Regions from separate parts of the Clostridium felsineum DSM 794 genome, predicted to be linked through region 1. Evidence: predicted binding sites of a transcription regulator. Region 1 holds the regulator's gene; each other region holds the start of a gene.

Region 1 (4,300 bases):
CTCCCTTTGCCGTTATCATTATTACTGGCATGTTAGAAATGGATTGATCTTTTCTTATTTCTCTACAAACATCATAGCCATCCATAACCGGAAGCATTAAATCTAAAAGAACCAACTGAGGAACCTCAACCTTTGCCTTTTCCAGAGCTTCCCCTCCATCTTCCGCTGTAATAACCTTGTATCCATTGTTCTCCAAATTGAACTTTATGAGCTTCACTATATGAGCTTCATCATCAACAACAAGTATTTTTTCTCCCGCCATAATATTCCTCCAGCTATATTATTTTTTAATTATAAACGAAAACATTCTTCCTGCATTTTTTGAATCGCGTCTATATGAATGCATTTTGTGGGTACTTGAGCACATTGTGCATATATCTAGACATTTTATATTATGAACATTTTCACTTTCGCACTGCTTTATTATACATTTCTGCAAATCCAACTTACCATTTTTATAAATTTCGTTTATGTTATACATACCACTGTTTTCAAATTGGCTTAAGCTTTCAGCTCCAAACTCGTAACAGCATGACTTATTATGTGGTCCAATATAAACAACTATATCTGAATCAATAGATGAAAATTCTTTTTTCATTTTGCATATTGTTTTCTTTACTATTAAATCACACGTTCCTTTCCAGCCGCTATGAACAGCCCCTATAACTTTTTTAACCTTATCATATAAAAGAACAGGAACACAATCAGCTGTAAACACTCCAATAGCAATGTTATTTTTATCTGTAATTAATGCATCACCTTCTAGACCCTTCTTATCCTCCTCATAGTTTAAAATGATATCACTGTGAGTTTGCTTTAAGTAACCTACATCATCTAGGTTAAACCATTTTTTTAAATTACGAAGATTTTCTATACCTATTGTTGTATTTATATTAAAATTCAAGTTATTTTCAGCTGTAGAAAAGTACAACTCAAAATTATCATCCTTAAATTCTAAAAAACTATATTTGTCCTCTTTTTTTGTATACATAAATATTACCCCTATATTATATTATTTTTTTAAATCTTTGTATTGAATTTATTATTATTTTAACCTAGTTTTAACAATTAGGCAGCTAAAATTATAGTCATTTTAGTGTTAATACATACAGATAGGGAAACCATGTAATACTTTAATCTGCATGTGTTTTAGACTTTCACCTATACTTATATAACACCTACCAATTAAGTTTTACTATGATTTCCCTATATAAAGACATACACTAATAAAAAATTAAACTTGCAAATTACTATGTAATAAAAAATCAAATTAATGTTACCTATTTAAACACTACTTTTTATTTACAAGATTTAGAATTTCCTCCATAAATGTGTTTATATCTTTAAATTGCCTATAAACGGATGCAAATCTTACATAAGCAATTTCATCTATTTCTTTAAGTTTTTCCATTACCATCTCACCAATAGTATCTGATTTTATTTCTGTAAGCATTTGATTACTTATAGATTTTTCTATTTCAGAAGCTATATTTTCTATTTGTTGCCTAGACACTGGTCTCTTTTCACAAGACTTTATAAGCCCATTTATTACTTTAGATTTATCAAAAAATTCTCTACTTGAGTCTTTCTTGATAACTAATATAGGTATATCTTCTACTTTCTCATAAGTTGTATATCTTTTACTGCATTCAAGACATTCACGCCTTCTTCTTATAGCCATGTTGTCCTCGGTAGATCTAGAATCAACTACCTTACTCTCACCATATCCACAAAATGGGCATTTCAAATCTTTCACATCCCTTATTAAAGAATATATTTAGTTTAATTATACACTTTTTAGGGCTAATTGTTCAATCCTTATTTTCAAATAAATTGTCACCATTCACAAGTATTACATCCACGCCTATTTTCTGTATATCCGACCATTCGATTTCTATATATTTTTCTTTAGAAAACCATCCTCCTACTTTTACTCCTGGAAGTATTATTGATATTATTTTACACTCCTCAATATCAATTTTTAAATCTTTGATGAGTCCGAGCTTTGTTCCAGTATTAATATCTATAACCTCCATAGACTTCATTGCACTTATAGAATGCGCAGGTATATCCATATATTATCACCTCTTTATAGTATAACGCTTATAATTAATTTTGATATACTATAAAAATATGATTAAAGTACTCAAAAAATTCAAAACATCATAAAATTTGTTTTAGCATATATGTATATGAGGGGCTTTTTAATTAAGTGCTTCCCCCCTCTAGAGCATTATTAATTTAATATTAAATACAAAATTAAATTAATTATTATACTTAAACGTACTTTTTCATGTGTTTAAGTGCCGTTTTTTCAAGCCTAGATACTTGAGCTTGTGAAATTCCTATTTCATCTGCAACTTCCATTTGCGTTCTACCATCAAAAAATCTCATATTAAGTATCATTTTTTCCCTGTCACTTAGCTTTTTCATAGCTTCTTTAATAGAAATATTCTGAAGCCAACTATCATCTAGATTTTTATTATCACTTATTTGATCCATTACAAATATCGCATCACCATCATCATGATATATAGGTTCAAACAGAGATATTGGATCTTGTATTGCATCTAGAGCAAAAATCACTTCCTCACGAGGTATTTTTAGTTCTTTAGCGATTTGCGAAACAGTAGGTTCTTTATTATCTTTACTTATGAGTCTATCCCGAACTTGAAGTGCTCTATATGCTATATCTCTAAGAGATCTACTAACCCTAATAGAATTATTATCCCTCAAGTATCTCCTTATCTCTCCTATAATCATTGGAACCGCATAAGTAGAAAATTTTACATTTTGGCTCAAATCGAAATTGTCTATAGACTTTATAAGTCCTATGCATCCAACTTGAAATAAGTCATCTGCGTTTTCCCCCCTATTATTAAATCTTTGGATGACACTAAGTACTAACCTTAAGTTTCCTTTTATAAATTTTTCCCTATCAGTAATATTACCATTTCTCATACTGATCAATAATTCTCGCATTTCTTTTTCTTTTAGAACTGGAAGTTTAGACGTATTGACGCCGCAAATCTCAACCTTATTTATAACCACTTTATCAGCCCCTTTGAAATAATAGCATTAAGAATTATTCCCTCAGGAAAACTATTTTATACTAAAGACAAACCTACAACATTTTATTTATTTCTTTTTTGAGTCTTTTAATTATTCTTTTTTCAAGCCTTGAAATATAGGATTGGGATATACCAAGCATATCCGCAACTTCCTTTTGTGTTTTTTCTCCAACACCTGTAAGCCCGTATCTTAATTCAACTATTCTTTTTTCTCTATCATTTAATTTTTTTAAGGCTACTAAAAGAAGCTGCTTATCCACTTCTCCTTCTATAAGATTGTATACGCAATCATTATCAGTTCCTAATATGTCGGATAAAAGAAGTTTATTTCCGTCCCAATCTATGTTAAGTGGTTCATAAAATGAAATTTCAGCTTTTACTTTACTGTTTCTTCTTAAATACATAAGTATTTCATTTTCGATACATCTAGAACCATATGTTGCTAGCTTTATTTTCTTTGTTGGGTCAAAGGTATTTACTGCTTTAATAAGTCCTATAGTTCCAACAGAAATTAGGTCTTCAACACTTACACCTGTATTTTCAAATTTTCTTGCAATATATACTACAAGCCTTAAGTTTCTTTCTATAAGTATTGATCTAATACTTTCATCGCCACCTACAAGCTTATTTACTAAATCATCTTCCTCATCCTTAGTAAGCGGTGGTGGAAGCGCATCATTTCCACCTATATAATACAGTCTACCCGAAAACATTTTTATTCTACACAATATTTTGCTTAAAAGCTGTAATAAAAACTTCATAAAATCCCTCCATTTTAGATACTGCCTCTAGAAAGAAGCGCATTGTAATCATTAAATTCACTTAATTTATTATCTATTAAAGCTATGATTATATTTTTTACCACAACTTCATTACCAATATATATCTTTACACAAGATGGTTTGAAGGCTTCTAATTTACCCATATTACCATCAAACAATCTAAATGGAACATAAAATTTGGCATAATCATCTAATTTAATATTGCCAAACAAATTTTTTTCAGCAACAATAACAGGTAAATTTGTAATTGGTTCTCTAAGCTCATTTCCTGTATCTAAAAAAGCTTTTATTACTTTCTCGTTATCCTTAAACACTACTTCTATTTTATAAATTAATTTTTGAGTTAATTTTCTATCATTTATAAACCATATAATTCTATTTACAAACATATATATAATCATAATAGCTATTAAAATCCATTTATAGGATATGCCACCAATAAATACA
Region 2 (4,300 bases), 2.0 Mb from region 1:
CTAAAAATCCAGCAACTGTGAGTTTCATAAAATTCTCCTTTACAAAAATAATCTTCTTCATCTTACCCTTTTCAGTAAGATGAAGAAGTTTTTTATTTTATTTATAACAGTGTATTCCGGTTCCTTGTGATACTCTATCAGCTCTTTCTGCTGCTTTTCCAGCACCAAATCTTTCATCTAAACTTAAATATCCTGTAACTCTTGATATACCTTGAATATCGTGACTACTGCACTTTGGACATTTCATATCAGAGGCATCCAAATATTCTCCACAATCTCTGCAGTATCTTATGTGGAAGTTTATACCGATATAATTTATATTAGTGCTTTCATAAGCATATTTAACTATATTCATTATAGTTTCTTCATCACCATAATCATCAAGTTCTATATATGATATATGTCCACCGTTACATAACTTATGATAAGGTGCTTCTATATTTATTTTTTCCTTTATTGATATATCAAAACCAACTGGTATGTGATAACTATTAGTATAATAATCTTTATCTGTAACACCTGGTATTTCTCCGAAAATAGCTTTATCCTTAACTATGAACTTTCCAGATAAACCTTCAGCCGGTGTAGCATAACAACTCCAATTAAGTTTTATATGCTTCTTTAAGTCATCAAGATAATCTCTTATATATGAAATTATCTTAAATCCAAGCTCCTTTGATTCCTCTGTTTCTCCATGATGATGTCCTGTAAGTGCTACAAGTGTTTCTGCAAGTCCTATAAAACCGACACCCCAAGTACCTTGCTTAAGAACTGGTTCTATTGAATCATCTGGCTTTAAATTCTCAGAACCTTTCATAAGATTTTGACCTACAACAAATGGTAAATCCTTAACCTTTAATTTTTTCAGTACATTATATCTATGAAGTAAACTTTCCTTTGCAATCTCTAATCTTGAATGTAGAAGCTCAAAGAATTTATCTACATCACCTTTAGCAAGTATACCTATTCTAGGTAAATTAACAGTTGTAGGTGCTATATTTCCTCTTCCCTTTACTCCTGGTTCTCCATTTATGTTGGACATTATATAGGTTCTACATCCCATAGTTGCAGGAATATATCCCTTATCATAATATTCTTTATTAAAATCAGCATCTATATTCATAAATGTTGGATTCATTCTTTTAGCTGCAACTCTACAAGCTAATTTGAATAAATAATAATATGGATCATTTTCATTTCTATTTACGCCTTCCTTAACTCTAAAAATTATGTTAGGGAAAATCGGCTGTTCACCATTTCCAAGTCCTTTTTCATATTCCTTTAAGAATATTTCACACACAAGTGCAGCATCTTTAGACTTAGGTATTCCTATATTTATAGATGAGAATGGAACCTGTGAACCGGCTCTGCTGTGCATTGTATTTAAATTGTATACTATACCCTGCATTGATTGTCCGACTATTTTCACTAACTTCTTTTCTACATTTTCATCTAATTTATCTGAAGTAACACCTATTTCCTCATACTCATGTCTTATCTGTTGTCTTGTTGGTTCAATAAATTCAGCCATATCATTATCAAAATCAGGATGTGCTTGGCCTCCAAACATATCATTTTGTGTAGATTGTAACAATATGCATGAAAGTTCTGCTGCTGATTCTATTCTTTTTGGTGGTCTTATATATCCATAACCTGTATTAAACCCACTCTGCAAAACTTCCTTTGTTGGAATGTGAAGACAGTTTATACTCAAGTTATAACTATCTAAATCATGTAAATATATGTCACCATTCTCGTGTGCTCTAGATATTTTTTTAGGCATAGCAGAAAGATTGTGCCACTTATTGGATTCACTAGCTATTCTCAAAAGCTTTGAACTATAGTTATTTCCAACATTAGCATTATCCCTATCTGTTTCTATTCCAATCTTTTCTATGACCTTCATTAAATCAGATTTTATTTCTCTTACTTTTGTTCTTTCTTTTCTATATGTACAATATGCCATACCGATTTCTCGGTTTCCATTTTCTAAAAGTACTTCTTCCACTACATTTTGTACTTCTTCAACCGAAATTTCTTTTATCTTTACGTTTTCAACTCTTTCTATAACCTTTTGTGTTAATTCAAGTATATCACTTTGTTTAATATCATAGCCAATTTCATCAGCTGCTCCCTTTATGGCATTAAATATTTTATTAGAATCGAATACTACTTGCCTACCATCTCTTTTTACTACATTTAGCATATAAACGTCCTCCAATACACTATATCTTGTACTTTGATATTATACATTAGGATTTTTTTTATATCAAAATCTAAAATATACGTATTACATTATAATCTAGTTTTTAGTCTCCATGGACTTTATTTCTTATCTTTTTCTCAGCCATACTGTGTTTGATATTTTTAACATCATGATTGGTACTTTGATTTCACTCTCATAACTGGGTGTAAACCTAAATTGCAAGAATATTTATTCTTTTAATAACTTTTTATGAAAAAAAAGCGTTATGAAGAAATAAAATATTCTCATAACGCTTAATATATTAGTTTTTAAAACTGTGTATTGGTGATGGTATTCTTCCACCTCTATTAATAAAATCCGCCGAAGAAAATTTACTTACAGGCATTACAGGAGCTGTTCCAAAAAGTCCTCCGAACTCAACACTATCACCTACACCCATTCCTATTGCAGGAATTATACGTACTGCTGTTGTCTTATTATTTACAACACCTATTGCAGCTTCATCCGCAATTATTCCTGAAATTGTTTCAGCTGGTGTATCTCCTGGTACTGCAATCATATCAAGTCCTACTGAACATACACAAGTCATTGCTTCTAGTTTTTCTAGGTTAAGTGCTCCACTTCTAACTGCAGCTATCATTCCTTCATCTTCACTTACAGGTATAAAAGCACCACTAAGTCCTCCAACATGTGAAGCAGCCATTATTCCGCCTTTTTTAACAGCATCATTTAACATTGCTAGTGCTGCTGTTGTTCCTGGTGCACCACATGCTTCTACACCTATTTCTTCTATTATTCTTGCTACACTATCTCCAACTGCTGGAGTTGGCGCAAGAGATAGATCTATTATTCCAAATGGAACCTCAAGTTTTCTAGATGCTTCTCTAGCTACAAGTTGACCTGCTCTCGTAATTCTAAAAGCAGTCTTTTTTATAGTTTCAGCAACCACATCAAAAGTCTCTCCCTTAACTTTTTCAAGTGACGCTTTAACAACTCCAGGTCCACTTATTCCAACGTTAATTACACATTCAGCTTCTCCAACACCATGAAATGCTCCTGCCATAAAAGGATTATCCTCAATTGCATTTGCAAATACCACAAGCTTCATACAATCCATTCCATTAGTTGAGGCACTTAAATTGGCAACATCCTTTATTATATGTCCCATTTGCTTAACAGCATTCATATTTATTCCAGTTTTGCTACTTCCAACATTTACAGAAGAACAAACAATATCTGTATTATGTAATGCTTCTGGAATAGACGCTAGTAAAATCTTATCACCTTTAGTGCATCCTTTGTGTACAAGTGCTGAAAATCCACCTATGAGGTTGACTCCAACTGCTTTAGCTGCCCTATCTAATGTTTTAGCATATTCAACATAATCTTTGTCATCAGAAGATTCTGCAATTATTGAAATTGGAGTTACTGAAATTCTTTTATTGATTATAGGAATACCATAATCTCTTTCTATTTCCTCTCCCACTTTAACTAAATTTTCTGCATATTTAGTTATTTTGTCATAAATTCTTTTTCTAGATTCTTCTCCATTAAAGCTGCAGCAATCCCTTAAAGATATTCCCATAGTTATTGTACGTATATCAAGGTTTTGCTCTTCAATCATTTTTATTGTACTCATGATTTCATTAGTATTCATTGACTTTTAATCTCCTTTACACTCTGTTCATTGAGTTGAATATGCCTTCATCCTGTATTTTTATTGATACCCCAAGTTTTTTACCTTTTTCATCAAGTTCTGTCTTTACCTTATCAAAGGAAACAGAAGCACTGGATAAATCTGTAAGCATTATCATTGTAAAGTATTCTTGCATTATAGTTTGACTTATATCAAGAATATTAATCTTCATTTCTGCAAGAATGGAACTCACCCCAGAGATTATACCAACCTTGTCTTTTCCAATAACCGTAATAATAGCTTTCATAAAAAATAGCCCTCCTTGTATTAATATACATTAGAATATATATAATGCTAGAATTCTTCTGCCTTCTGCCTCACAAAAGATTCTGTGGTCGAGCCTCTTGTGCAGGAATATTTTATGAGGCACAACGCTAGGATTCTATTGCATTATCGTA
Region 3 (4,300 bases), 510 kb from region 1:
CACGTCTGTTTACAGTTGTATATATTTTTATACCACCTATTTGAGCAGGGTGAGTTTTACCATTTCTTATGCCTACAGCTCTCTCTCGTTTCATATATTTTTGAGGGGTGCTATCCTTTACTATATTTAGTAATTGACTGTAAGTCATATCTTCAGGAGAAGTAGCACTATCCTCGCTTAAACTTGTATTAAGAGGCTGACTTTCTTTTGAAGAGTCTCGGTACAAAGTTATACCTTTTACGCCAAACTTCCAAGAGTCTATTATTATATTCTTGAAATCATCAATGGAGGCATCCTTAGGAAGATTAACTGTTTTTGACACAGAGCCTGAAATTAAAGGTATTATTGAGGCTACCATTAGAATGTGTCCCATTGGACTTATAAATCTTTCGCCTTTTCCACACTTGTTTGCGGTATCAAAGATAGCAAGATGTTCTTTCTTTAAGTGAGGTGCACCTTCTATTTTTCCATCTAGTATAGTGTCATACCTTGAACCATCTTTATTTGTTATTGTTTTCTTTCTTAAAATATAAGCGGTTATATCTTTTATTTCATTTTCCGAGTATCCAAGATTTTTTAGAGATTCTTCTATTAAAGGATTAGTTAAAGTCATGTAACCTCCGCCAGATAGTTTTTTGTAAATGACATGACTGAAAAATGGTTCTACTGAGGTTGAGGCACAGTCCATTGCAAAGGAAATAGTTCCCGTTGGTGCCATAACGGATACTTGAGCATTTCTAAAACCGTATTTTTCGCCAGCTTCAAGAGTAAGATTCCAAGTTTTCTTTAGTTCGTAACCAATATAATCTAAATTCTCCTTTGAGAGAACAGAATGATTTACTTTTAGAGGTTCATAATTTAAAGACTCAAAAGGCGAAGTGATACTTCCAGCAGCCCTTGCACTATTTCTTAGAATCCTAAGCATATATTTTTGGTTTATATCGTATTTTTCAAAGGAACCTACTTCTTTTGACATTAAGGATGAAATATAGTAGGAATAGCCTGTAAGGATACCAATAAGTGAAGAAGACACAGCTCGTGCGTTATCTGAATCATAAGGATAACCCATTACCATTAAAAGAGCAGCTAGGTTTGAAATTCCAAGACCTGTTGTTCTAAAGAGGTGAGTTTTTCTTGCTACATCTTCTGTTGGAAATTGCCCCCAATGGATAGAGGCTTCAAGAATTAATTGTACTAAACCTATTATATGCTTGTAGCCTTCAAGATCGAAGGTTTTATTTTCACTATCGTAAAACTTATATATATTTATTGAAGCTAGATTACAGGAGGTATCATCTAAGAAGGCATATTCTCCACAAGGGTTTGTAGAATTTATTTTGTTGTACGAGGCATCAAGCTTACCATCTTCACCACATGGGCAAGTGTGCCAAGCGTTTAAACGATCTGAAAATAATGGAGACGGATCAGCACATCTAAAGGATGATTTGTTTAAGGCATTCCATATGTTTGAAATTTTTTCTATTTTGTTTACAGAAGAGTCGATTCTTCCCTTGAGTTCTATGGTTTCGTCTGGATTATTTTTCAAGTTCAAAACTTTTTTCATAAATTCATCTGAAAGCATAACGGAATTATTTGCATTTTGACCAGATACAGTTTCATAAGCCTCTCCTTCAAAACTAGCATCATATCCCATTTTTCCAAGAGCTTTTACTTTATCCTCTTCTTTTGCCTTCCAAGTTATGTAGTCTACTATTTCAGGATGATCTACATTTAGACAGAGCATTTTTGCAGCACGCCTTGTAGTTCCACCTGATTTTATTGCACCAGCATTTCTATCGAGTCCCTTTAAAAAGCTCATTAGACCAGAAGAAACACCTCCTCCTGATAGCTTTTCACCTTTAGCTCTTATAGTAGAAAAGTTTGTTCCAGTTCCAGAACCGCCTTTAAATAACTTTGTTTCTGTTACATATTGTTCGGATATGGAGTGTGGTCCTAAAAGTTTATCTTCAATAGAAATTATAAAGCAAGCAGAAGCCTGAGTTCGTGTATAAGAATCGCTGCAAGGGAGTACCTTCTTTTGATTTGTATCATAATAAAAGTGCCCTTGTGGCTCTCCTTTTATTCCATATACTAGGGATAAGCCGGTGTTGAACCATTGAGGAGAGTTTGGAGCATACATTTGATTTAAAAATGCATAAACAATCTCATCATAAAAAATAGCAGCTTCAGCTTCAGTTTTTATGATTTTTTCATCTTTAAGGGACTCACACCAAAAGAAAGCAAGTCTATGTGCTACCATTTTCATGCTGTTTTCATATCCACACTCATTTGGAATTCCTGATTTTCTAAAATATTTTGAAGCTATTATGTCACATGCATTTTGAGAGTAGTTATATGGAAATTCAAGATTTTTCATATCGGTGAGTACTTCGCCTGTTTTGTGATCAATTATTTTAACATCAACTTTTTTCCACTTGAACAAGTCATATACAGTTTTTGTTTTAGAATTCTCCAATTCCTTGGTATAAAATCTTTTAAATAGTATTTTTAAGTCTTCCATCAAAATTCCTCCACTGATATACTATATATAGTGACAAAACCAATAATAAACACTATATATTGTATATGTATTATAAAATAAATTGGATTTTAATTCAAGAACTATTTTGTAAATAAAAATTTATATGATACTATATATAGAAAAAATACTTATATATAGTGTGAACAAAATACTAGAAAATAATAATTAGAAGGTGATTATTAATGATATATAATTATGAGAGTAAAATTCCTAATATACATTCTTCTGTTTTTATTGCTGATAGTGCAGATATTATTGGCGATGTAGCTATAGAAAAAAATAGTAGTGTGTGGTTTTCTGCTGTTATACGAGGAGATTCTAATTATATAAAAGTGGGAGAAGGAACTAATATCCAAGATAGAGTAGTGATTCATGCAAATAACAGTGATAATGGAGTAGAAATTAAAAATAATGTAACAGTAGGACACGGCGCTATAATTCATGGATGTACTATTAATGATAATTGTATTATAGGTATGGGTGCAATTATTATGGATAATGCACAAATAGGAGAAGAAACTATTATAGGGGCAAATAGTCTTGTTACTTCAGAAAAGAAAATACCAAGAGGAGTACTTGTAATGGGTAGTCCTGCTAAAGTTATAAGAAAACTTACCCCTGAGGAGAAAATGGAAATACGTAAAAATGCAGAGCATTATATTGAAATTTCAAAAAAATATTTTAAATAATGAATATTTAATTAGAAAAAGCACATAATAACTTTGGATATGAGAGAAAATCATATTCAAGGCAGTCTAAAATATATATAAGCGGTTCTTGGTGTTGGATATTTGGAAATTTATATGCATAAAAAATAAAAAATGTCAAAGAACTTGTATTGAATTTACAGCCGCTAATAATATATTTTAGGCTGCTTATTTATTTTTTTGATATATTTTGTTACAATAGGTGTATGGTAAGATGGTATAAAAATTATGGGGGTTAAGATATGGAGATTTCTAGAGCAAGAGGAAAAAGCAGTACACCTGTAAGTAACAATAGTAAACAAGTAACAGTGAAAAAGGACTTTTCCCAGAGTTTCAGTTTTGCACAGCAGCAAAAATCTGAACAGGACTTAAAAAATATGCAGGATGATATAAAAAAGAAGGGGAATAGGCTTAGTATAACAAAATGCTATGCGGATGTTAGAGCCTATAAAAACATGATACGTGAATATCTTGAATCTGTATTGAATTATATGTATTCTGTAAAAAGAGACATAAGTTTCTGGCAAACACAATATTTTATAACTGTTGAAACTATTGATAATAAGCTTGAAGAACTTACACAAGCTCTTTTAAGTGAAGAAAAAGAAAAATTGCAAGTAGCTAGTACGATAGACGAGATAGCAGGACTTATAGTAGATATATATAAATAATTTTAAATACATAAAGAAGTATGCTTAAGTTGCATACTTCTTTTAGTTTTATCTATTCCAGCCACTATATGAGGCATCAGAAGGCATTCTAAGATCACCCCTTGGTGATAAGCTTATAGTTCCAACTTTAGGTCCATCAGGTATAGCAGAACGCTTAAATTGTTGACTGAAAAATCTTTTTATAAATAACTTAAACCATTTTTCTATAGTTTCTTTAGAATAAGTATCTTTAAAGGCATGTTGTGCCATAAATATTATCTTTTCTGACTCAGAACCCTGCTTCATAAAATAATACAAGAAAAAGTCATGAAGTTCGTAAGGTCCTATTATATCCTCTGTCTTTTGAGATATATTTCCTTTTGAGTCCTTAGGTAAAAGTT

Evidence for each region. Region 1 encodes NrdR, which represses ribonucleotide reductase genes. Its sites were predicted from a motif close to CACNANATNTNGTG; they were not measured.
Region 2: the regulator NrdR is predicted to act here: its motif matches at 2,224-2,237, upstream of CLFE_RS20050 (anaerobic ribonucleoside triphosphate reductase).
Region 3: the regulator NrdR is predicted to act here: its motif matches at 2,572-2,585, upstream of CLFE_RS08355 (vitamin B12-dependent ribonucleotide reductase).

The regions. Positions count from the first base shown of each region.
Region 1 is NZ_CP096980.1:2,289,886-2,294,185, reverse strand. Features, by position in the region: gene CLFE_RS10805 (response regulator transcription factor) at 1-262, opposite strand, end outside; gene pgeF (peptidoglycan editing factor PgeF) at 281-991, opposite strand; gene nrdR (transcriptional regulator NrdR) at 1,292-1,747, opposite strand; gene CLFE_RS10790 (YlmC/YmxH family sporulation protein) at 1,812-2,075, opposite strand; gene sigG (RNA polymerase sporulation sigma factor SigG) at 2,278-3,051, opposite strand; gene sigE (RNA polymerase sporulation sigma factor SigE) at 3,125-3,832, opposite strand; gene spoIIGA (sigma-E processing peptidase SpoIIGA) at 3,847-4,300, opposite strand, start outside.
Region 2 is NZ_CP096980.1:4,304,217-4,308,516, forward strand. Features, by position in the region: gene nrdG (anaerobic ribonucleoside-triphosphate reductase activating protein) at 1-28, opposite strand, end outside; gene CLFE_RS20050 (anaerobic ribonucleoside triphosphate reductase) at 98-2,206, opposite strand; gene CLFE_RS20055 (PFL family protein) at 2,508-3,863, opposite strand; gene CLFE_RS20060 (ACT domain-containing protein) at 3,880-4,149, opposite strand.
Region 3 is NZ_CP096980.1:1,782,847-1,787,146, forward strand. Features, by position in the region: gene CLFE_RS08355 (vitamin B12-dependent ribonucleotide reductase) at 1-2,521, opposite strand, end outside; gene CLFE_RS08360 (gamma carbonic anhydrase family protein) at 2,725-3,231, shown strand; gene CLFE_RS08365 (YaaR family protein) at 3,492-3,920, shown strand; gene CLFE_RS08370 (NAD(+) synthase) at 3,969-4,300, opposite strand, start outside.